4 regions of the Micromonospora sp. NBC_01699 genome follow, and region 1 is predicted to be linked to each of the others. Evidence: riboswitches for the same ligand, from Rfam matches in the RefSeq annotation. Region 1 holds a riboswitch; each other region holds the start of a gene.
The links. A riboswitch is a leader RNA that binds a small molecule or an ion and turns the genes downstream of it on or off. The one in region 1 is predicted to bind cobalamin.
Positions count from the first base shown of each region.

Region 2: linked by a shared signal. The riboswitch ahead of cobN (cobaltochelatase subunit CobN) and the one ahead of metE (5-methyltetrahydropteroyltriglutamate--homocysteine S-methyltransferase) in region 1 are both predicted to bind cobalamin.
Region 3: linked by a shared signal. The riboswitch ahead of OG792_RS19680 (prenyltransferase/squalene oxidase repeat-containing protein) and the one ahead of metE (5-methyltetrahydropteroyltriglutamate--homocysteine S-methyltransferase) in region 1 are both predicted to bind cobalamin.
Region 4: linked by a shared signal. The riboswitch ahead of bluB (5,6-dimethylbenzimidazole synthase) and the one ahead of metE (5-methyltetrahydropteroyltriglutamate--homocysteine S-methyltransferase) in region 1 are both predicted to bind cobalamin.

Region 1 is NZ_CP109199.1:3,472,736-3,478,444, forward strand. Features, by position in the region: gene OG792_RS15210 (SAM-dependent methyltransferase) at 1-809, opposite strand, end outside; gene metE (5-methyltetrahydropteroyltriglutamate--homocysteine S-methyltransferase) at 956-3,220, opposite strand; cobalamin riboswitch at 3,337-3,553, opposite strand; gene OG792_RS15220 (ribonucleotide-diphosphate reductase subunit beta) at 3,610-4,629, opposite strand; gene OG792_RS15225 (ribonucleoside-diphosphate reductase subunit alpha) at 4,662-5,709, opposite strand, start outside.
Region 2 is NZ_CP109199.1:3,047,159-3,052,867, forward strand. Features, by position in the region: gene OG792_RS13605 (precorrin-2 C(20)-methyltransferase) at 1-1,082, opposite strand, end outside; gene OG792_RS13610 (precorrin-8X methylmutase) at 1,166-1,789, opposite strand; gene cobG (precorrin-3B synthase) at 1,789-3,054, opposite strand; cobalamin riboswitch at 3,191-3,311, shown strand; gene cobN (cobaltochelatase subunit CobN) at 3,435-5,709, shown strand, end outside.
Region 3 is NZ_CP109199.1:4,589,603-4,595,311, forward strand. Features, by position in the region: gene OG792_RS19670 (hypothetical protein) at 1-1,070, opposite strand, end outside; gene OG792_RS19675 (ATP-binding cassette domain-containing protein) at 1,067-1,879, opposite strand; gene OG792_RS19680 (prenyltransferase/squalene oxidase repeat-containing protein) at 2,115-3,143, opposite strand; cobalamin riboswitch at 3,241-3,363, opposite strand; cobalamin riboswitch at 3,558-3,629, shown strand; gene OG792_RS19685 (prenyltransferase/squalene oxidase repeat-containing protein) at 3,771-5,213, shown strand; gene OG792_RS19690 (ECF transporter S component) at 5,255-5,709, opposite strand, start outside.
Region 4 is NZ_CP109199.1:7,672,903-7,678,611, forward strand. Features, by position in the region: gene OG792_RS31660 (hypothetical protein) at 7-561, opposite strand; gene OG792_RS31665 (outer membrane protein assembly factor BamB family protein) at 772-1,983, opposite strand; gene OG792_RS31670 (SRPBCC family protein) at 2,086-2,592, opposite strand; cobalamin riboswitch at 2,721-2,921, shown strand; gene bluB (5,6-dimethylbenzimidazole synthase) at 2,955-3,614, shown strand; partial or broken gene OG792_RS31680 (helix-turn-helix domain-containing protein) at 3,754-4,083, opposite strand; gene OG792_RS31685 (DUF397 domain-containing protein) at 4,229-4,432, opposite strand; gene fahA (fumarylacetoacetase) at 4,668-5,709, opposite strand, start outside.

The DNA.
Region 1 (5,709 bases):
ATGCGGGCGACGGCCCCGTACATGCAGATGTCGACCGGGTCCGGTCGGTCGGCGTCGGGGGCGGGTCGCCAGTCGCCCACCGGGACGATGCCCGGGTCGACCAGGTCCAGGCCGGTGAAGAACCGGGCCAGCTCGTCCCGGCTACGGGGTCGGCTCAGTCCGCCGGTCGCGGCGTTGGCCTGCTCCAACCGCTCGACCGCGGCCGCCGGCAGCCCGTCGTACGTGCCGTGGGACATGGCGAGGTAGCTGCCCGACGGCAACGACTCGACGAGTCGGCCGACGACACCGTACGGGTCCTCGAAGTCCCGTACGAAGTGCAGGATCGCGACCAGCATCAGGCCGACCGGCTGACCCAGGTCCAGGGTGGCGTGCAACTGCTCGTCGTCCAGGATCGACCCGGGGTCGCGCAGATCCCGTTCGAGGTAGGCCGTCCGGCCCTCCGGCGAGGAGGTGAGCAGGGCCCGAGCATGGGCCATCACGAGCGGATCGTTGTCCGCGTAGACGATCCGCGACCGGGGTGCGATCCGCTGGGCGACCTCGTGGGTGTTGTCCGCCGTGGGCAGCCCGGTGCCGATGTCGAGGAACTGGCGGATGCCGGCCTCGCCGGCCAGGAAGCCGACCGCCCGTTGCAGGAACGCCCGGTTCTCCCGGGCGGCCTGCTTGACCGTGGGGAACGCGGCGGCGACCTGGTCGCCGGAGAGCCGGTCGGCGGCGAAGTTGTCCTTACCGCCGAGCCAGTAGTTGTAGCGGCGTGCGGGGTGCGCCACCGTCGTGTCGAGCCGGCTTGCCGGACCGGGCTGGTCACTCACGGTGCCTCCGAGGGGATGGGTTCCGAGGGGAACGATTATGGACCATCGCCCACATCTGGTCGATCTCGCACCTCCTCCTCGCGCGGGGGCCCGGAGACCGGGCGGCACGTGGTGGGGCGGCCGGGTGGCGCCGCCCCACCACGCACTCAGGCGAGGGTGCCGCGTACCTCGGCGGCCGAGGCGACGAGCCGGGCGAGGGCCTGTTCGACCTCCGCGTACCCGCGGGTCTTCAACCCGCAGTCCGGGTTGACCCAGAGCCGGTCGGCGGGCACCGCGCGGACCGCCCGGCGCAGCGCGTCGGTGATCTCCGACTGCTCCGGTACGCGGGGCGAGTGGATGTCGTACACGCCCGGCCCGACGCCGCGCCCGTAGCCGGTGGTGTGCAGGTCGTCCAGGATCTCCATCCTCGACCGGGACGCCTCGATGCTGGTGACGTCGGCGTCGAGGGCGTCGATCGCGGGCAGGACCTCGCCGAACTCGGAGTAGCACAGGTGGGTGTGGATCTGGGTGCCGTCGCCGACCCCGCTGGTGGCGAGCCGGAACGCCGCCACCGCCCAGTCGAGGTACGCCTTCTGCTCCGACCGGCGCAACGGCAGGGTTTCCCGCAGTGCCGGCTCGTCGACCTGGATGATCCGGATGCCGGCGGCCTCCAGGTCCCGTGCCTCGTCCCGCAGCGCCAGCGCCACCTGGTTCGCGGTGTGCGCCAGCGGCTGGTCGGCCCGGACGAACGACCAGGCCAGGATCGTCACCGGCCCGGTGAGCATGCCCTTGACCGGCCGGTGCGTCAGCGACTGCGCGTAGGTCGACCAGCCCACGGTCATCGCCGCCGGTCGGGCGACGTCGCCGTAGATGATCGGTGGGCGTACGCACCGGGAGCCGTACGACTGCACCCAGCCGTGCTCGGTGGCGGCGAAGCCGTCGAGCTGCTCGCCGAAGTACTGCACCATGTCGTTGCGTTCCGGCTCACCGTGGACCAGCACGTCGAGCCCGAGCCGTTCCTGTACGGCGATCACCTGCGCCACCTCGGCGCGCATCCGTTCGGCGTAGCCGGCGTCGTCGAGGCGACCGGCCCGGTGCGCCGCCCGCGCCCGGCGGAGTTCGTCGGTTTGCGGGAACGACCCGATGGTGGTCGTCGGCAGCGGCGGCAGCCCGAGCCGGGCCTGCTGCGCGGTTGCCCGTTCGGCGTACGGGCCGCGCCGGAGGTGTTCGGGACCCAGCGCGTCCAGCCGGGCCCGGACCGCGTCGTCGCGCCAGTTGGCGGGCGTCGCGGGGGCGGGGGCGGGCAGGGCCGCGATTCCGTCGCGCAGCGCCCGGCCGAGCGCCACCACCTCGTCGACCTTCTGCCGGGCGAACGCCAGCCGGTCCCGCAGTCGTGGGTCGAGGCCGGTTTCGGCGGCCAGGTCGACCGGCACGTGCAGCAGCGAACACGACGTCGACACCGCGACGTGGTCGGCCAGTCCGGTCAGGATCGCCCCGGTCCCGGCGGCGGCCCGCAGGTCGGTACGCCAGACGTTGCGCCCGTCGACCAGCCCGGCGACGACCGTCCGGCCCGGCAGCGGACCGTAGGCGGCGAGCCGGTCCAGGTTCCCGGGTCCGGCGACCAGGTCGAGACCGACCGCCTCGACCCGGCTGTCCAGCAGGGCCGGCAACGCGTCGCCGAGTTCGCCGAAGTAGGACGCGACGAACAGCCGGGGCCGCTGCTCCAGGGCGGCGAGTCGGGTGTACGCGGTCCGTAGCGCGTCGATCTGCTCCGGGTCGCGGTCGGCGACGTACGCCGGTTCGTCGAGTTGGACCCAGGCCACCCCGGCCGAGGCCAACGCGCCCAGGATGTCGGCGTAGACGTCGACCAGGTCGTCGAGTCGGTCGAACGGCCGGAACCCGTCCGGTGCGCCGGCGCTCGCCTTGGCCAGCAGCAGGAACGTGGCCGGTCCGACCAGCACCGGTCGGGTGGTGATGCCGAGCGCCCCGGCCTCGGCGTACTCCCGCAGTGCCTTGTCCGGCAGGGCCACGAAGCTCGTCTCCGGACCGACCTCCGGCACCAGGTAGTGGTAGTTCGTGTCGAACCACTTGGTCAGCTCCAGGGCCGGCTGCTCGGCCGTGCCCCGGGCCATCGCGAAGTAGGTGTCCAGCTCGCCGAGCCCGAGCCGGCGGAAGCGGTCCGGGATCGCGCCGATCAGGACCGAGGTGTCGAGCACCTGGTCGTAGTACGAGAACGTGTTCGACGGGACGGCGTCCAGGCCGGCGTCCCGGAGCGTGCGCCACACCTGCGTACGCAGGCCGGCGGCGGTCTGCTCCAGGGTGTTCGCGTCGATGCGGCCGGCCCAGTAGGACTCGACGGCGTGCTTGAGTTCGCGGTGCGGACCGATGCGGGGGTAGCCGAGCACTGTGCTCAGCCCGAACGGTGCGGTCACGAGACGGGTGTCCTTCCCTCGAAGTCGGCCGACGACCACGGGAGGGAAACGGCAGGGCACGGCGCGACGACCGGCCTCGCCCTGACCCTCCCGAGGGGTCGACGGCGGCGTACGCGGACGCGTACGCGGTGCGGGCAGGTCTTCGGACTCGCGGGCGCGACCGGGGTGACCCGGTCTCCTACTGGCCGTCGCTTCCCAGACGCGTCAGCGTCCAGTGCTCATGACGGCGGTCGTTCCCACTCACCGCTGCGGGGCAGTCCCGGTTTCACACCGGGTTCCCTCTTACGACGCCCCACCGCGAAAGCGGGGCGAACCAGCACTGCCGCCCATCGTACGCGTCCCGTCCGGTGGTGGGTGGGCCGTCTCACCCACCCACCACCGGTCCCCGGTCAGAAGTCGTCGTCGAAGCTGACGGTGCCACTCACCCCGACCTGGTACGCCGACACCCGGCGTTCGAAGAAGTTCGACAACTCCTGCACGTCCTGGAGCTCCATGAAGGCGAACGGGTTCTTCGAGCCGTACAGCGGGGCGATGTCGAGTTGGGCCAGCCGGCGGTCGGCGACGTGCTGGAGGTACTCGCGCATGTCCGTCGGGGACATTCCGGAGATGCCCTGTTCGAGCAGGTCCTCGGCGAACTGGACCTCGCACTCGACGGCCTCGGCGAGCATGTCGCGTACCTGTTGGCGCAGGTCGTCGTCGAACAGGTCCGGTTCCTCCCGGCGGACGGTGTCGACGACGTCGAAGGCGAACGCCATGTGCATCGACTCGTCCCGGAAGACCCAGTTGGTGCCGGAGGCGAGGCCGTGCAGCAGGCCCCGGGAGCGGAGGAAGTAGACGTAGGCGAAGGCACCGTAGAAGAACAGGCCCTCGATGCAGGCGGCGAAGCAGATCAGGTTGAGCAGGAACGCGCGGCGGTCGTCGCGGGTCCGCAGTTCGCGCAGCTCGAAGATGGAGTCGATCCAGCGGAAGCAGAAGTCGGCCTTGCGGCGGATCGAGGGAATGTTCTCGATCGCGTCGAACGCGGCGAACCGCTCGTCCTCGTCCGGTATGTAGGTGTCGAGCAGGTTGAGGTAGAACTGGACGTGCACGGCCTCCTCGAACAGTTGCCGGGACAGGTAGAGCCGGCCCTCCGGCGAGTTGACGTGCTGGTAGAGGTTGAGGACCAGGTTGTTCGCGACGATGGTGTCGCCGGTGGCGAAGAAGGCGACCAGGCGGCCGACCAGGTGCCGTTCGGCCGGCGTCAGCCGGCCGAGGTCAGCCAGGTCCGAGTGCAGGTCGACCTCCTCGACGGTCCAGGTGTTCCTGATCGCGTCCCGGTACCGGTCGAAGAAGTGCGGGTAGCGCATCGGCCGCAGGGTCAGGTCCATCCCCGGGTCGAGCAACATGGAGGTCTTGGCGGTGCTCGTCATCGTGTTGCCTCACGTCTGGGTGCGGTCGCGGACTACTGGCAGGCTTCGCAGGACTCGGGGTTCTCCAGGGAGCAGGCGAGCGCCTCGTCGGCAGCGACCAGCACCGGCCGGTCGATGGCGACGGTGGCCTGCTGGATCCGGGTGGCGGGGCGGGAACGCAGGTAGTAGGTGGTCTTCAGCCCGGACTTCCAGGCGTACAGGTACATCGAGGAGAGCTTGCCGATGTTCGGTGCGCTCATGAACAGGTTCAGCGACTGACTCTGGTCGATGTAGGGGGAGCGGGCGGCGGCGAGGTCGATCAGCGCCCGCTGCGGAAGTTCCCAGGCGGTACGGAACAGCTCGCGTACCTCGGCGGGCAGCGCCGCGATGCCCTGCACCGACCCCTCGGCCCGCCTGATCTCGGTGCGGACCTGCTCGGTCCACTGCCCGAGGTCCTTGAGCTGTCGGACCAGCGCGGTGTTGATCTGGAGGAACTCGCCGGAGAGGGTCTCCCGCTTGAACAGGTTGGACACCTGCGGCTCGATGCACTCGTAGCAGCCGGCGATCGACGCGATGGTGGCGGTCGGGGCGATCGCGACCAGCAGCGAGTTACGCAGCCCGTGAGCCGCGATCCGGTCCCGTACGGCGGTCCAGCGCGCGGTCTGCGTCGGGGCCACCCCCCACAGGTCCGGCTGGAGCCGGCCCCGGGCGGCCCGGGTCTGGTCGTACGCCGGGTGCGGGCCGAACCGTTCGGCCAGCCCGGCCGAGGTTTCCAGGGCGGTGAGGTAGATCTCCTCGGAGATCCTGGTGGACAGTTCCCTGGCCGGTGGCGAGTCGAACGGCAGCCGGAGCGCGAAGAACGCGTCCTGCAACCCCATCAGGCCGAGCCCGATCGGCCGCCAGCGGGGGTTGCTCGCCGCCGCCTCGGCGCTCGGGTAGTAGTTGATGTCGATCACCCGGTCGAGGAAGAGCACGGCGGTGCGTACGGTCTCGCGCAACCGGTCCCAGTCGACATCGTCGCCGGCGACGTGTGCGGCGAGGTTGATCGAGCCGAGGTTGCAGACCGCCGTCTCGCCGTCGCTGGAAACCTCGACGATCTCG
Region 2 (5,709 bases), 430 kb from region 1:
ACGGCGGCGGCCATCGCGAAGACACCGGGGTCGCCGGACGACACCACCGCCACCCGCCGGCCGCGTCGGGCCAGGTCCAGGGCGAACTCGGCCCGTTCCGCCTCCACCCGGTTGTCCGAGGCGTGCCGGCGCTGGCGCGGGTTGGCCGGCACCCGGTCCAGGTACGGCCCGTAGCCGACCAGGTCGTCGGCAACGGCCAACGCGTCCTGCGCCTGCGGGGTGCACCACTCGCGTCCCGCCGGACCGAGCCCGATCACGACGACCTCACCCATCCCCGCCGCGACCGGCTCGGGACCACCGATCGACTCGGGGACAGCCACCGGCTCGGGGACGGCCGGGGGAGTCACCGCACCCGCCAGCTCGGCGCGGGTACGTTCGTGCACCCGGCTCGGCAGCAACGCCAGCGAGAAGTACGGCACCGTCGCCGGATCCACCTCGGCGAGTCTGGCCGACTGCTGCCGATCGGTGGTGGCGCGTTCGACGTACCAGGTCTCGTCCAGCCGGCCCGCCTGCGCGAGCGCCGCGCGGACGTTGCCGAAGGTGCGGCCCAGCTTCATGATCGCCGCCGAGTCGGTGGCCGCCAGCCGCTCCGCCAGGATCTCCGTCGGCAGGGTCCCCGGCAGCACGGTCAGGATCTCGTCCCGCTCGACCAGCGGACGCCCGAGTACGGCGGCAGCCGCGCTGACCGACGTCACGCCCGGCACCACCTCGGTCGGGTAGCGACCGGCGAGCCGCTTGTGCATGTGCATGTACGAGCCGTAGAAGAACGGGTCGCCCTCGCAGAGCACCACCACGTCCCGCCCGGCGTCCAGGTGTGCGGCGAGCCGGGCCGCGCTCGCCGCGTAGAACTCCTCGATCTCGGCCCGGTAGCCGTCCGGGTGCTCCGGCTTCTCCGTGGTGACCGGGTAGGTCAGCGCCTCCTCGATCTGCCCGTCCCGCAGGTACGGTTCCGCGATCGTCCGGGCCACACTGCGCCCGTGCCGCGCGCTGTGGTACGCGACCACGTCGGCCCGCTCGACCAGCCGGGCGGCCTTCACCGTCACCAGCTCCGGGTCACCCGGTCCGAGCCCCACCCCGTACAGCCGGCCGGTGTTCCGGCCCGGTCCGGGCGCGTCGCCGTCGAGGGCCGGGCCCGTCTCGTTCACCGGCACACCGTCCACGTTGGTCACTCTCTCTCGCTGGCGATGGCGTTGATCGCCGCCGCGGTCATCGCGCTGCCGCCGCGCCGCCCGTGCACGACCAGGTACTCCAGCCCACCCGGATGCGCGGCGAGCGCCTGCTTGGACTCGGCCGCGCCGATGAAACCGACCGGGATGCCGAGCACCGCCGCCGGCCGCCCGGCACCCGCCTCGACCATCTCCAGCAGGCGGAACAGGGCGGTCGGCGCGTTGCCCACGGCGACCACCGCGCCGTCGAGCCGATCGCCCCACAGGTCCAGCGCGGCGGCGCTGCGGGTGGTGCCGAGTTGCGCCGCCAGGGCCGGCACCCGAGGATCGCGCAGGGTGCAGATCACCTCGTTGTCGGCGGGCAGCCGGGTCCGGGTGACCCCGGCGGCGACCATCTCGGCGTCACAGAGGATCGGCGCCCCGGCGCGCAGCGCCGCCCGCGCCGCCGACACCACGCCGGGGGAGTGGGCGACGTCCGCCGGCAGGTCGACCATGCCGCAGGCATGGATCATGCGTACGGCCACCGTCGCGACGTCGTCGGGCAGGCCCGACAGGTCAGCCTCGGCGCGGATAGTGGCGAACGACCGGCGGTAGATCTCCGCACCGTCGCGGACGTAGTCGATCACGTACCCCTCCGTGCCGCCGCGATCGTGGCGGCGGTCTCGTCCAGCGTCGCCGACCGCGAGCGCGGTCGACCGTCCAGGCTGACCTGGTAACCCTCGATGGTGGCCAGCACCTCGACATGCCGGTCCGTCGGCCGGCCGCAGCGCCGCTCGCAACCGACCCAGTGCACCGGCAGTCCGGTCGGCCCCGACGGCGCGGCGGCGTGCACCACCGTCGCGTCGGTCCGTACGTTCGCGAGCGCCTTCGCGCAGCCGGGCGACCCGGCGCAGCCGGTCACGCCGACCCAACCGGCGGCGGCATCGGCCACCAGACCCGCGGCGGCCAGTGTCGCCAGCCGGCGCCCAGCCTCGCCGGTGTCCAGATCGGGTACGACAACGGTGCGCCACGGAGTGATGTTGATCTCGTCGCCGCCCGCCCCGGCGGCCGCCGCCAACGCGATGAGCTGGGTGTCGGTGAGTCGACCGAGCGGCACCACCGCCGCGAGCGCGACCCGCCCGTCGAGCTGGTCCACCAACCCGACCGGCGCCCGGTTCGGCGTCTCGGGGATGTCGGCGGGCACGGGGGCGACCATCGGCAGGTCCAGCGCCGCGTGCAACCGGGCGGTGATGGTGCGTACGCCGTTGTCGAGTTCTGCCAGCCGCCAGGCGGTGCTGTGCTGGGCGGTGGACTCGGTGAGGAAGGCGCGGGCGGCGAGCAGGGCGGTCGACGCGGCGGCCGCCGGCGGTACGCGTACCCCCGTGTCGGTGCCGGCCAGCAGCACCGCCACCGCCCCGCCCGGTACGGCGAGCAGCCCGACGTCCGCGCCGAAGCCGGTCACGTCGCCCCGCCCGTCGTCGACGGTGAACAGGAACCGGCCCGGCAACCCGGCCAGCACCGGATCCGCGCAGAGCCCCTCGTCCAGCTCATCGACCAGCGCCCGGACGTCGAGCAGCCCCCCACCGATCCGACCACTGAGTACGGAAGCGATCACGTTGCGTACGCGTTCGTGGCTCTCTGACGGCAACAGCCCGGCCGCGTACAACCGGGCGGCCAGGTCCCGCTCGGTGCCCGCCCGCAGGCCACGCAGCTGCACGTTGCCGCGCGAGGTCAACTCCAGGGCGCCGTCACCCAGATCGAGCGCGGCGGCGGTCAGCGCGACGAGCTGTTCGGTGTGCAACCGCCCACCGGGCACCCGCACCCGAGCCAGGTTCCCGTCGGCGGCGACATGTACGCGCAGTGTCCCCGGACAGGCGTCCGGTGCCGACCGCCCTCGTGGTGACCACACCCGGCGGATACTACGGCCTGCGTGGGCCCACCCCGGCGGCACGCCGACCGGCACACCAGCACCCCTGGCGGGAGCGGCTTGACGAACCGGGGTCCGAGTCGTGAGAGTGAGAACCGCTGAACGCGGCGACAGGTGGAGGAAGCCGGTGAGATCCCGGCGCGGTCCCGCCACTGTTACCGGGGAGCGGACCCCGACACGGTCACGGCCCACACGGGCGGGAAGACCGGGGCGAGCGACGATCCGGGAGCCAGGAGACTCCGGGTCACCGCGCGGCGTGGAGCGGACCCGTCCGGGCCCGCCCCGAGCCGCAACCGACGAACCCGGGGCGCGGACCCCGAGGGAGGAACCACCATGTCACGCCACGCCCTGCGCGGTGCCCGATGATCCTGCTCCTCTCCACCTCGGACACCGACCTGCTCAGCGGCAGGGCAAGTGGCGCCGACTTCCGGCTGGCGAACCCGGCCCGCACCTCGGTCGAGGACCTGCCCGCCCTGCTCGACGGCGTCGACCTGGTGGTCGTACGCATCCTCGGCGGCTACCGCGCCTGGGAGGAGGGGCTGGACTCGCTGCTGGCCGGGGCGCTGCCGGTCGTACTCCTCGGTGGTGAACAGGCACCGGACGCGGAGCTGATGCGCCGCTCGACCGTGCCCGCCGGGGTGGCCGCGGAAGCCCACGCCTACCTCGCGCACGGTGGACCGGCGAACCTCACCGAGCTGCACCGGTTCCTCTCCGACACGGTCCTGCTCACCGGCTACGGCTTCGCCCCGCCGGTGCCGACCCCGGAGTGGGGCCGGCTGGAGCGCGAGGAGCGCAACACCGCCGGGCCGGTGATCGGGGTGCTCTACTACCGGGCCCATCACGTCGCCGGCAACACCGCCTTTGTCGAGACGCTCTGCGCCGCGATCGAGGACACCGGTGGCCGACCGCTGCCGATCTACTGCGCCTCGCTGCGCAGCCCCGCAGCCGCCCTGTTGGAGACCCTCGGCGAGGCCGACGCGCTGGTCGTGACCGTGCTCGCCGCCGGTGGCACCCGCCCCGCCGAGGCCGGTGCCGGCGGTGACGACGAAGCCTGGGACGTCGGCGCGCTCGCCGCCCTCGACGTGCCGATCCTCCAGGGGCTCTGCCTCACCAGCAGCCGCGCCGTCTGGGCCGACAACGACGACGGCCTCTCCCCGCTGGACACCGCCACCCAGGTCGCCATCCCCGAGTTCGACGGCCGGATCATCACCGTGCCGTTCTCGTTCAAGGAGATCGACTCCGACGGGCTGACCGTCTACGTCGCCGACCCCGAGCGGTCCGCGCGGGTCGCCGGCATCGCGGTCCGGCACGGCTCGCTGCGGCACACCCCGAAGGCCGAGCGTCGGATCGTGCTGATGCTGTCGGCGTACCCGACCAAGCACGCCCGGATCGGCAACGCGGTCGGCCTCGACACGCCGGCCAGCGTCGTCCGGCTGCTCACCGCCATGCGCGAGCAGGGGTACGACATCGGCCCGACCGACGGCCCGGACGCGTTCCCCGGAGTGGCCGCCGGTGACGGCGACGCCCTGGTGCACGCACTGATCGCCGCCGGTGGCCAGGACCTCAACTGGCTCACCGAGCAACAGCTCGAAGCCAACCCGATCCGGATCCCGGCCAGCCGCTACCGCACCTGGTACGACACCCTCCCGGCGCAGCTGCGCGAGGGCATGGAACGGCACTGGGGACCGCCGCCCGGTGAGCTGTTCGTGGACACCTCCCGCGACCCCGAGGGTGAGATCGTGCTCGCCGCGCTGCGGGCCGGCAACACCGTCGTCATGGTCCAGCCGCCGCGCGGCTTCGGGGAGAACCCGGTCGCCATCTACCACGATCCGGACCTGCCGCCGAGCCACCACTACCTGGCCGCGTACCGGTGGCTGGCCGACGAGTTCGGCGCGCACGCGATGGTGCACGTCGGCAAGCACGGCAACCTGGAGTGGCTGCCCGGCAAGACCCTCGGCATGTCCGCCGCCTGCGGCTCCGACGCCGCCCTCGGCGACCTGCCGCTGATCTACCCGTTCCTGGTCAACGACCCCGGTGAGGGCACCCAGGCCAAGCGGCGGGCGCACGCCACCCTGGTCGACCACCTGATCCCGCCGATGGCCCGCGCCGACAGCTACGGCGACATCGCCCGGCTGGAACAGCTCCTGGACGAACACTCGAACATCGCCGCGCTCGACCCGGCGAAGCTGCCGGCGATCCGGGCCCAGATCTGGACCCTGATCCAGGCCGCCAAGCTCGACCACGACCTCGGCCTGTCCGACCGCCCGCACGACGCCGAGTTCGACGAGTTCATCCTGCACGTCGACGGCTGGCTCTGCGAGGTCAAGGACGTACAGATCCGCGACGGGCTGCACGTGCTCGGGGTGGCGCCGAGCGGACAGAACCGGGTCGACCTGGTGCTGGCCATGCTCCGGGCCCGGCAGATGTGGGCCGGTCAGGTCGCCGCCCTGCCCGGCCTGCGCGAAGCGCTCGGGCTGACCGAGGACGGCACCGCCGCCCGCGTCGAGGTGGACCGGATCGAGGAGACCGCCCGCGCGCTGGTGCTGGCGATGGAGGAACGGGACTGGGCGACCGGGGTCGCGGCGCAGGTGTGCGAGCGGGTGCTCGGCGACTCGGTGGCCGACCACGCGCCGGTGG
Region 3 (5,709 bases), 1.1 Mb from region 1:
CACTTCCAGGTGCCGGCGCCGTCGAGGATGTCCTCCTCGATCGAGGCCGCACCGGTGCTGATCGTCCCGTCGCCGACCACCGTCAGGCTCAGGTGGACGGTGTCGGGGCGCTGCTCGACGAAACCACCGTACGTGCCGGTCTCCTGGACGACGGCGGTCGGCGGATGGGGCAGCCGGCCGAGGGTGGTCAGTGCCCGCCGGGCCGGGTCCACGAGCTGCGGCAGGAACGGCTCGTACAGTTGGGTGACGCACACCCGTGGTTCCCCGTCGGCACAGACCAGTTCGGCGGCGAGCGGGTCGAGTGGCGCCGCTCGGTCGGCCGGCGGCAGCACGGCCAGGGCGACGGCGACACCGAGGACGGCCGGCAGCGCGGCGAGGAGCCTGGTCCGGCGCGTACCGGCGATCAGCAGTGCCCAGCCGGTGGCCGCGAGAGCGACGAACCACACCGCCTGCCCGACGACGGCGTGCCAGTCCACCCTGGAGTATTCGTCGTTGGTTCCGAGGTAGCCGGGGGCCAGCAGCAGTGCCCGGGAACCGGTGTCCTCCCAGAGCAGCTGCGAGCCGAGGATCACGACGAGCCCGGCGACCGCCAGCAGCGGTGCGGTCAGCCGCGACGGCATCAGCCGGCCGAGCCCGAGCCCGAGTAGTCCGGCCGCCGCGATGCCCAGCGCGGCGGCCAGGAGCGGCCAGTACCAACCCGGCGGCTGGTACGACGCGGCCAGCATCGCGCGGACGAGCCCGTCGAGCAGGCTCAGTACGTACCCGCCGGCCAGACATCCGGCGAGGGCGAACGCCACCGGCGCGGTCCGGCTGGCGCCGGTGCGCGGCATGGACGACATCAGTTCGGTGATCCGCGCCGCCCGGTCGCGACGCCCCTGCCAGGCACCGCCGGCCAGGGCCAGCGGCCACAACAGTCCCAGGTTGCTCGCGTGGACGAGCACCGTCGCCATCCACAGCCCGTCCCAGCGTTCGGCGTCACCGACCATCACCCACGCCAGGGCGGCGGCGGGCACACCGATCCAGAGCACCGCGGAGCGGCGCAGCTCGATTTGGACGATCCGGCGGGTCATCGCACACCACCCGACCCGCGGTGGCGGCGCATCAGCATCGCGTACCCGCGTTCCAGCTCACTGTCGCCGTCTGCTTCCGGGCCCCCGGCGGCCTCGGCCGCCAGGTCGTCGGGCACCCCCTGGAAGACGAGCCGGCCCTCGTGCAGCAGCACCACGTCGGTGCAGGCCGCGGCCACGTCCTCGACCAGATGGGTGGCCACCACCACGCAGGTGTCGCGGCCGAGGTCGCGCAGCATCGCCCGGATGGTCATCCGCTGTTCCGGATCGAGGCCGACGGTGGGCTCGTCCAGCAACAGGAGGGTCGGTGCGCTCACGATCGCCTGGGCGATGCCGACGCGGCGTACCATGCCGCCGGAGAGCGACCGCATGGTGCTGCCGGCCCGCGCGGTGAGGTCGACCCGCTCGATCGCCCGTTGCACGGCGTCGGGTACGTCGCGCGGCGGCATCTCCTTCAGCCACGCGACGTACTCCAGGAACTCCCGGACGGTGAACCGGCGGTAGTACCCGAAGTCCTGCGGCAGGTAACCGAGTGCGCGCCGGACCGCCCGTAGATCGCCATCGCCGTGGACGGGCTGGCCGAGGATCTCCAGCCGACCGGACACCGGCCGCAGCACGGTGGCGAGCGCCCGGATCAGCGTCGTCTTGCCGGCGCCGTTCGGGCCGAGCAGCCCGTGCACACCGATCCCCAGCGCGAGGTCGAGTCCGTCGACGGCCATGTGCCGCCCGGCCCGCAGACTCAGCCCCTGCGCGTGCACCGGCCAGGCGTACGCCGTCGGCGCCATCTCCTCGACGCTCACCACGCGTACCATCTGGTCTCCTTGTCGATGGCTCGTGGCGCGCTGGAAGGCATCGCCTTCCCGTCCGGCTGGGAATCGCCCACCGGGCCACGTCCTCTCACACCGGGCTAGACGACCGGCATCCCGCTTCCGGTTCTCGGATGAGTGTGACGTGCGTCTCAAGCGCCGGAGCAACCGGTCGGGCGAGCGGGTCCACGGCGGCGGTGGGGTGGCCCGGGTCGGCGCCACCCCACCACGACGGTTCGCGTTACGGCTGGCAGGCCAGCGTCGGCGCGGTTGAGGACGATCCGGCGGCGGAGAGGCTGCCGAGCGGGGCGCCGGCTGCGCCGGGGACTGCCTGTGCGGTGGCGCGCGGGGCGGTGCCCGGGTCGAAGCCCGCGGCGCCGTAGGCGATCGCGCCCCGGTCGGATGCGGCACCGGTACAGCCGACCTGGAGTCCGAGGATGAACTGTCGCGCCCTGAGCCAGGCAACGGGGCGTCCGGCGGCCGCCAACGCCTGCGCGGCCAGACCGGTGCTGTTGGCGTTGGCAACGCCGGCGCCCGTGAACGAACCGTCGGCGGCCTGGACACCGACCAGCCACCCGATGCCCGGCCTCGCGGCGGGGCGGTGGTCGGCGGCGATGAGCGCCTGGACGGCCATCGCGGTCGCGTCCACGTCGCTCTCGCAGGTCGGCTGCCCGAACTGCACCGGGAACCCGCCGTCGGCGCACCGGCTCCCGACGAGGAAGTCCACCGCCGCCGACGGAGCGCCACCGGCCCGGTCAAGAGCGAGGATCGCGAAGGACTGGGACAACGCGTTGCTGAAGTCGCCGTACGCGGACCGGTCGGAGAACCGACCCGACGGGTCCTGAAGGCCACGAAGGCGGGTGAGGAGGTCGACCCCGCCGAACGAGGCCGGGTCGAGGCCACTGACCTGGGCGGCGAGGGAGAGCTTGGCGGTCGCACCCGCGTACGCCTCGCCGATGCCGTCGCCGACGTAGCCGGTGAGCACCGAGGGCTGCCCGAGCCAGGTCGTGGCCGCGGCGGCGTTGGTGCCGGACGACTTCGCGGCGGCGAAGGCGAAGACGGCGTCGATGGTCAGCCCGGCGTCCGGATAGGAGACGTCGCCGAAGACGGTTTCGAGGTGGTCGCCGTCGACCATCTGCCGGGCAAGCCATCCGGCGGCGGCGTCGACACGGTTGTGGGTCGGCGGCGAGGATGCCGTGGCCGGCGTGGCCGTGGCGATCATGGTGAGGGCGGCCAACGCGGCACGAACGCGCGGGGACGAGAGGACCATCAAGCTGGGCCTTTCCTGGCCCCGTGGTCGAGACGACCCGACCCAACGCGCACAGGAGGCCGGATGGTTCCGACCCGTGAGCCACGACGGATGGAGGAATCCTGGACACGCGCCGACAGGCATTCGGGCTCGCGGCAGACCTGGATGGCCTGTCGCCTACCGTTGCGGGCCAGCGCCGGGTTTCGACCGGACTTCCCCTATCAACGCGCGGCTATCAAGTTGTCGCGGTCAGTGTGCACAGAGGACAGTATGGCCGTCAATCGCCCCGACGATGGGATCCGGGCCGGAACCGCCCGCGACCCCGCGTACGCGGGGTCGCCTTCGGTTGTCCCGCCAGGCCGGATGCCGTAACGTCCGGCTCGCGCGACCACTTCCACCCGTTGCCGCGCGCACAACTTCATTCGTTCCCAGTCGGGGGAAGCCGGTGCAAATCCGGCGCTGACCCGCAACCGTGTGCGAACCCCTGGTCCGCAAGCCGGAATGCCCGAACTGGAACGTACGGCGTCATCTGTCGTGGAATGCGGATCGAGCCCCCTTCGTGCGTGTCCGCCACCCTGCGGCGCGGCGGACGGGACCCGGTCACCGTCCGGAAAGGCACCCGCCATGCCCCGTGGCCCGCTCGCTCCCGTGACCGTCACCCTCGTCGGAATCGTCACCGCCGTCGTGGCCGGCGTCGGCCCGTTGTCGAGCCCGCGTGCCGCCGAGGCCGCCCCCGACCCGGTGGCCGCCCAAGCCGCCGAACTCGCCGCCGACTGGCTCACCGGGCAGCTCGTCGACGGAGGCTTGCCCGGCTTCGCCGGCACGGACTGGGGCCTGACCATCGACGCCCTGTTCGCGTTGCAGGCAACCGGCACCCAACCCGCGGCGGTCACGCAGATCACCGAAGCGGTCGCCGCGAACGGTGACGGCTACGCGGTCTTCCGCGACGGCGACCTCGCGTACCGGGACGGCGGGAGCACCGCCAAGGTCCTCGCCGCAGCCGCAGCCGGCGGCGAGGACGGCACCGACTTCGGCGGCGACAACTGGCGACAGCGGACCCTCGACCTCGTCTTCGGCGCCGAGGACGGGCCGATGAACGGGTGGCTCCACGACGACTACGCCGGCAGTCTGATGGGCGAGAACATGTTCGGGCAGTCCCTCGCGGTGCTCGGACTGGCCCGCTCCGGTGGCGTACCGCAGCCGGTCGTCGACTTCCTCGTCACACAGCAGTGTCCCGGCGGCGGCTTCCGACTCTACCCGGGGGCCGGCGGCACCTCCTGCGCCGAGGACCCCGAAGACAACCGGATTCCCGACGTGGACACCACCGGTATGGTCGTCCAGGCGTTGATCGCCGCCGAGCGGGCCGGCGCCACCGGCACCTCGGAGCCCGTCGCGGCCGCCACCGACTGGCTCCGGTCGGTGCAGGCCGAGAACGGCTCGTTCAACGGCTCCGTCGTCACCGACTATCCCAACACCAACAGCACCGGCCTGGGCGGGCAGGCGCTGGCCGCCGCCGGCGACACCGACGCCGCCGGGAACGCCGCCGAGTTCGTCGTGGCCCAGCAGCTGACCGCCGCGAACGGTGGCGCGGCCGCCGCCCACGCCGGTGCCATCGCCTACACGCCCGAGAGTTTCGCCTCGGCCGTCGCCTCCGGGATCGAGGAGTTCGCGCTCGACCAGTGGCGGCGGGCGACCACGCAGGCCATTCTCGGGCTCACCCAGGTCCCCCTCGGCGAGATCGGTGCCGACGACGGCACCGGGCCGACACCGACCGCCTCCCCCACCGGCTCAGCCACACCTTCGCCCACCGTGTCCGCGACTTCGAGCGGCGGGCCGTCGCAGAGTCCGACCGGTAACCCCAGCCAGACCCCGTCGAGCACCCCCGGCCCCAGCGGTTCCGTCACGGCGACTCCGACGTCCGCGCCGGCCACCACGACAGCGCCGCCGAACGGCGCAGGCGGCAACCTGCCGACCACCGGCCTGTCGATCGTGACCTTCTCCGTCGTCGGGCTCGGCACTGTCGGCGGCGGGATCGCCCTGATGCTCCTCACCCGTCGGCGTCGCGACGATGCGGCAGCGGGCCGGGGGTGACGCCGGTTCGGTGGTGACCGCCGGTCGGCGCTGACAGCGGATCAGGCGGTGTTGGCGACGTCACCGTCGTCGGCGGCACGGGGTGCCGCGGGCAGGGCGACAGCGTCGGGTGGCGCCGCCGCCGGGGTGGTCGGTCCGAACGTTGCGACCACGCCGTAGGAGGCCCGGCGGGCCGCCCGGCGCAGCGTCGCCAACACGGCCGGACCGAGCATGAGGATCGCGACGGTGTTGGTGATCGCCCGGCCGGTGTCCCAGCCCGCGGTCGAGGTCAACAGCGTGAAGATCGCGAAACGGTGCAGGTTCTCCAGCACCGGCGCGCCGGGAACATAGGAGATGTGCCCGGCGTAGTAGTCGACCTCGGCGCCGGTGATGAACGGCCAGAACCACAGGTTCATCAGGAACCCGAAGGCGTAGGCGACGACGACGCCGTAGCCGACGAGCATCGCGATCTCGGCCCTGCCGGTCACCCCACGTGGCAGCAGGCCGGCGCCCATGC
Region 4 (5,709 bases), 4.1 Mb from region 1:
CCCCGGTCAGGCCACCGAATGTGTCACCGTCCCGGTGTAGAGACCCACCTCCGCGGCGAGCGGCACGTGCACGATGAGGGTTGGCGACCAGGCCACGCTGTTCACGCCGGTGCCACCACTGTGGGTGAACGCGGTGAGCGGCACGACCGTGTCGAGCGGTTGGGCGTTGGCTGCGGTGAGCTGTCCGGGTACGAAGCTTCCGGTGCCGACCTGCTCGGCGCCCGGTCCGGACCAGTAGTCGACCTGGCTGGCCAGGACCCGCTCGGTCGGGGACCCGCCGCCGGTCTCGAAGTGGGTTGAGGTGACCGTGGCGACCCAGGAGGCGTTGCCGGATCCGCGCTCGTCGACCACGCGTACGGTGCCGATCGAGCCGGCGATGTCGTCGCCGGGCAGGCCGCTGCCGAGATGTGCGGTCTCCGGTGCGGTGATGTCCAGGCCGGCGCCGACGACGTTGAAGGTGACCACGGTGCTGTCCGTGGGGGCCGCGAGGGCCGGCAGCGTGGTCAGCGCCAGGCCCGCGGAGGCAACGGCGACGATCGCCCAGGTACGTACGCGACGCATGAAGCGTTCTCACTTTCGGGAAGGTTCACCGGCGACCGGTGGCAGCCGATATCCGACCGCGTATCGGACGATACTTGCGCTTCTGTCCGGATAAGAGCAGAATGCGGCAACTATCACCTGTTGGAAGCCCTCCGGCCCCACTGCCGGGAAACCGCCCGGCCGGGCGCCTCGGTGGTGCTCCTGCCTTCCCGGGTGTTCCGGGCCGGGAACTCAGGTGGCGGCGAGGATGACCGGCTGCCCAGCGGCGTAGAACTGCGCGTCGGCGGCGTCCGATGGCGCCGCCCGCGCCACCCGCTCGATCGCGACGAACCCGTCCGAGGCGTACGCGAAACCGGGTCGCCAGGGCACCACCTCGTCGCCCGCGACCAGCGGGAAACTCGACCTCTGCGCCCCGGTCGTCGCGTCGAGGGTGATCAGCTCGTGTGCGTCGGTGAGCAGGTGCACCCGCCCCGGCTGTACGGCCACTATCCGCGCCGGCACCGGCCCGGTCCGCCGCCACAACTCCGCCCCGGACCGCACCGAACGCGCCACCAGCTCGTTGCCGCTCGGCGTCAGCGCCACGTCGCCGTCGAGCACCACCTCGGCCGCGTCGAGCACCGGAATCGGCGCCGGCTCGCCCCGGTCCACCAGCCAACCACGGCTGTTGCCGCCGCTGGTCGTACGCATCGCCGGGCAGTTCGAGGCGCCGTTGCCGCAGCCGATGGGCACCAGACCCAGCTCGGGTCCGGCGTCCTCCGGCCGCCACCGGTTGACCAGCCGGCCGGTCTCCACGTCGTGGAACTCCGCCACCTGCGGAGATGCGCAGGCGTCGACGGTGACGAGCTGGCCGGCGGTGGTGGTGAGCGCACCGGCCCGGCAGGAGCCGTCGATGTCGACCCGCCACAGCTCGCGCCCGTCGGTCAGGTCGAGGCCGCGCAGTCCCGACCCGCCGATCAGCACCAGTACGGTCCGCCCGCCGCGTCCGGTGGCCGGGATCAGTCCGGCGGGGGTGTAGTTCGTGCTGGCCCCGGTGCGCCGCCCGTCGTACCCGTGTCCCGGGGGTGGGCCGTCGGCCCGCCACCTGATCCGGCCGGTACGCGCGTCCAGCGCGACCAGGTCGCCGTCCGACCACCGGCTGACCACGGTGGTTCCGCCGGCCACGACGCCGATCAGCTCGGCCGGCCAGCGTCGGAACGACCAGTACGGGGTACGCCGGGTCCGGGCGTCCACCGGCGCGTCGGCGCGGACCTGGCGGGTGGTGGCGTAGATCCGCAGCCGACGGTCGACGATCAGCGGGGCGGAGGCGAGGGTGCCGACCACCCCGGTCGCCGCGCTCACCGGAGCCGGATAGTCCGCGCGGGCGGGGGTGAGCACCTCGGCCGGAGCGAGCACCCGGTACGTGATCACCGCGACCGCCGCCACGACCAGCACGGCCGCGATCACGACCACTGCCGGCCGGCGTCGACCCACCCTCCGGCCCCGCGATCGCATCCAGCACCTCCGCCGGGCACCCTACCCAGCCGCCCCGGACCGGCACCCGTCAGGTCAGGCGGCGGCCCGGCCACCCGGGTGTTCGGGGTCGAGCGGGGTGACCACGGCGGCCAGGTCGGCCAGGTCACGACGCAACGCGCCCTCGACGGTACGGGCGGCCAGCCCGCCGAACACCAACGCGAGCAGTCGCCCGTACGGTGCGGTGACCGCGCCCTCCTGGACCACGCTCACCGCCGTCCAGCCGCCGCGCCGACGACGCCGCCCCTCGACCGGTGTGAAGGAGTACGCGGTCCGGTAGTTCACGCCGACGCCGGACGAGCTGACCGTGAGCCGATGCGGCGGACTGGCCTCGTCCACCCGGAACTCCTCGATCAGCTCGGTGCCGTCCGGCAGGCGGTGACTCTCCCGCCAGACCGTGCCGACCCGCGTCGGACCGGCGGTCAGCACCTCGATCCCGCTGATGGTGGAGAGCCAGTCGGACCGGCCCGGCAGGTCGGTGAAGACCCGCCACAGCTCGTCGGCGGACGCCTGCACCAGCCGGGTCACCGCTACCGTCGCCATCACACCTCCCCAACCCTCACCGTACGGTGGGTGACCGACCATCCACGCGAACATTCGCGGAAGGCGACGAGAACGTGACCCGGGCGACGGCCGGACCCGCCCCGGAGCCGATCCCGTTAGGGTGCGCACTGGCACAAACGTTGCGAGGTGCCCCGCGCGAGCGGGGAGAATCGGGAAGCCGGTGTGAATCCGGCACGGGCCCGCCGCGGTGACCGGGGAGCTGCCACCCACGCGTACCAGACGCGGCCACTGGCCCGAACAGGGCTGGGAAGGCGGGTGACCAGCGCAGATCCGGGAGTCCGAAGACCGGCCTCGCGTTCATCAGCCCCGTTCTCGGGGCACGAGCGCAGCGGGAGCCTGCCTTGGACACGGATCTCTACCGGGTCATCCACCGTCGCCGGGACGTACGCGGCCAGTTCACCGGGGCGCCGATCGATGACGAGGTGCTACAGCGCGTACTGGCGGCGGCGCACGCGGCGCCGAGCGTCGGGCTCTCCCAGCCCTGGGACTTCGTCCTGGTCCGGGATCCGGACCTGCGGCAGGAGTTCCACCGGCACGTCGAGCGGGAGCGGGACAACTTCGCGGCCACCCTGGACGGCGACGCCGCGCGGCGGTTCGCGGGGATAAAAATCGACGGCGTACGCGAGTCGACCCTGTCGATCGTCGTCACCTACGACCCGGAGCGGGGTGGCCCGTCGGTGCTCGGCCGGCACGCGATCGCCGACGCCGGTCTCTACTCGGTCTGCCTGGCGATCCAGAACCTCTGGCTGGCGGCCAGCGCCGAGCGACTCGGGGTCGGCTGGGTGTCGTTCTACCGGGAGCCGTTCCTGCGTGACCTGCTCGGCATCCCGGCCTCCATCCGTCCGGTCGCCTGGCTCTGCCTGGGCCCGGTGACCCACTTCGAGCAGACTCCCGACCTGGAACGACACGGCTGGCGGCGGCGCCGACCGCTGTCGGCGGCGATCCACCAGGACCGCTGGCGCAGCTCCGGGACGAGCTCGGGCTCACCGACGGCAACCTGAACCGGTACTCGCGGAGCTTGCTCGCGGCCTCTTCGAGACCGATGAACAGCTCGAACCAGGGTGGGATGTCCGCGTGGTCGTGCCACCAGCCCTTGGACTTGGTGTGCGGGGCGATGGCGGTCAGGGCGGTGGTGGTCTGCTCGTCGGCGCCGTACAGGTCGCACATGGCCTTCACGTCGACCGTACGGGCGGGCAGTTCGCCGCTCTCGAAGCGCCACGGCTTCGTGACCGACCACTCCAGCGCTCGGTCGGCGTCCACCTGTGGCATCCGCGCCTCGTGTTCGCGGAGCCGACGAGTACCCCGAGAGGAACAGCGGCGCCGCCAGCCCTCCCGACCGTCGTACCGAGGTGAACCGTGGGCCCGAATGGCCGAGGCGGTAGATATGAGTCCTCGCCCGAGCGAACGCCCTGTTGGAGCGGGCGAGAGCACGGATGAGAGCCCGATGAGCCGCAACCCGGAGCCGATCACGGCGGGCAGTGCGGCTCACCCCGTACCAAATGGCTTTTGATTTTGTTTGGCCGGGCGGCAACCGGTGCCGGACGCACGCGGGCGGCCCCGACCTATCACGGATTGGGCGGGGCCGCCCGAAGCCAAACTCTGAGGTTGGTCTGGATCAGCCGTCGAAAGCGCCGGATCGCGCCGCGCCGACGAACGCGGACCAGTTTGCCGGGTTGAACGCGAGCACCGGGCCGGCGATGTCCTTCGAGTCGCGGACACCGATCACGTCGGCCACGTTGTCGGCCACCTCGACACACCAGCCCTGGTCGTTCGAACGGGTGCTCTTACGCCACGTAGCGCGCGCGAGATCAAGCTGCATTTTATACCTCTTTCGCCCTGGTTTATGCACATAAAAGTGCTTTAGCCGGTATTCTTACACGGCACAGCGTGCACTGCGCATCACCGAGAGCAACATGCCTCAGTACGACGGGAGGACTTCACACAATCTGTGCGACTCGCTACTCAACCCGCGACCGGTTGCCCACCACGATCGGTAAACCGCTTAACCACAAACCGAAACCGCTCGATGATCACGAAGACCGATCTGGGGACGGTCAGCGGGCGGGGGTGATGGTGCCGGTTACTTCGCCCAGGGCGACAGGGCGGCCATTGGGGCCGGGGGCGGTGGCGGTGATGGTGACGGTGTCGCCGTCTTCGAGGAAGGTACGGGTGGTTCCGTCGGACAGGGTCAGCGGCTCGCTGCCGCCCCAGCTCAGCTCCAGGAACGAGCCGACCTGGTCACGCCGCTGACCGGAGACGGTGCCGGAGGCGTAGAGGTCACCGGCGCGCACCGAGGCGCCGTTGACGGTCAGGTGGGCCAACTGCTGGGCCGGGGTCCAGTACATGCCGGCGAACGGCGGCTCGCTCACCCGGCTGCCGTTCCAGTCGACCGCCAACCGCAGGTCGAGACCGAGATGCGGGTCGTCGCGCAGGTAGTCGAGGACCGGCGGGTCCTGCTCCGGCGCCGGCACCCAGGCGTGCGCCAGCGCGTCCAGCGGCACCACCCAGGGCGAGATCGAGGTGGCGAACGACTTGCCCAGGAACGGGCCGAGCGGCCGGTACTCCCAGTTTTGCAGGTCCCGCGCGGACCAGTCGTTGAGCAGCACGACCCCGAAGACGTACTCGGCGAACTGCTCGACCGGCACCCGGTCGGCGAGCGCGGACGGCAGTCCCACCACGAAACCGACCTCGGCCTCGATGTCGAGCCGGATCGAGGGGCCGTAGACCGGGCCATCCGGAGTGGAGCGTTGCCCGCACGGGCGGACGATCGGCGTACCGGAGACGACAACGGTGCCGGCCCGCCCGTGGTAGCCGATCGGCAGGTGTTTCCAGTTCGGCAGCAGCGGCGGCTCACCGGGGCGGAAGATCCGGCCCACGTTCGACGCGTGCTGCTCCGAGGAGTAGAAGTCGACGTAGTCGCCGACCTCGAACGGCAGCACCATGGTCACCTCGGCCAGCGGGACCAGCAGCGGCGCCACCGCTGCCCGGTGCGCGGGCTCGGTCAGCAGTTCCACTATCCGCTGCCGGACGGCACCCCACTGGGCGTGCCCGAGCGCCATGAACTCGTTGAGCGACGGCTCGCGCAGCGCACCGCCG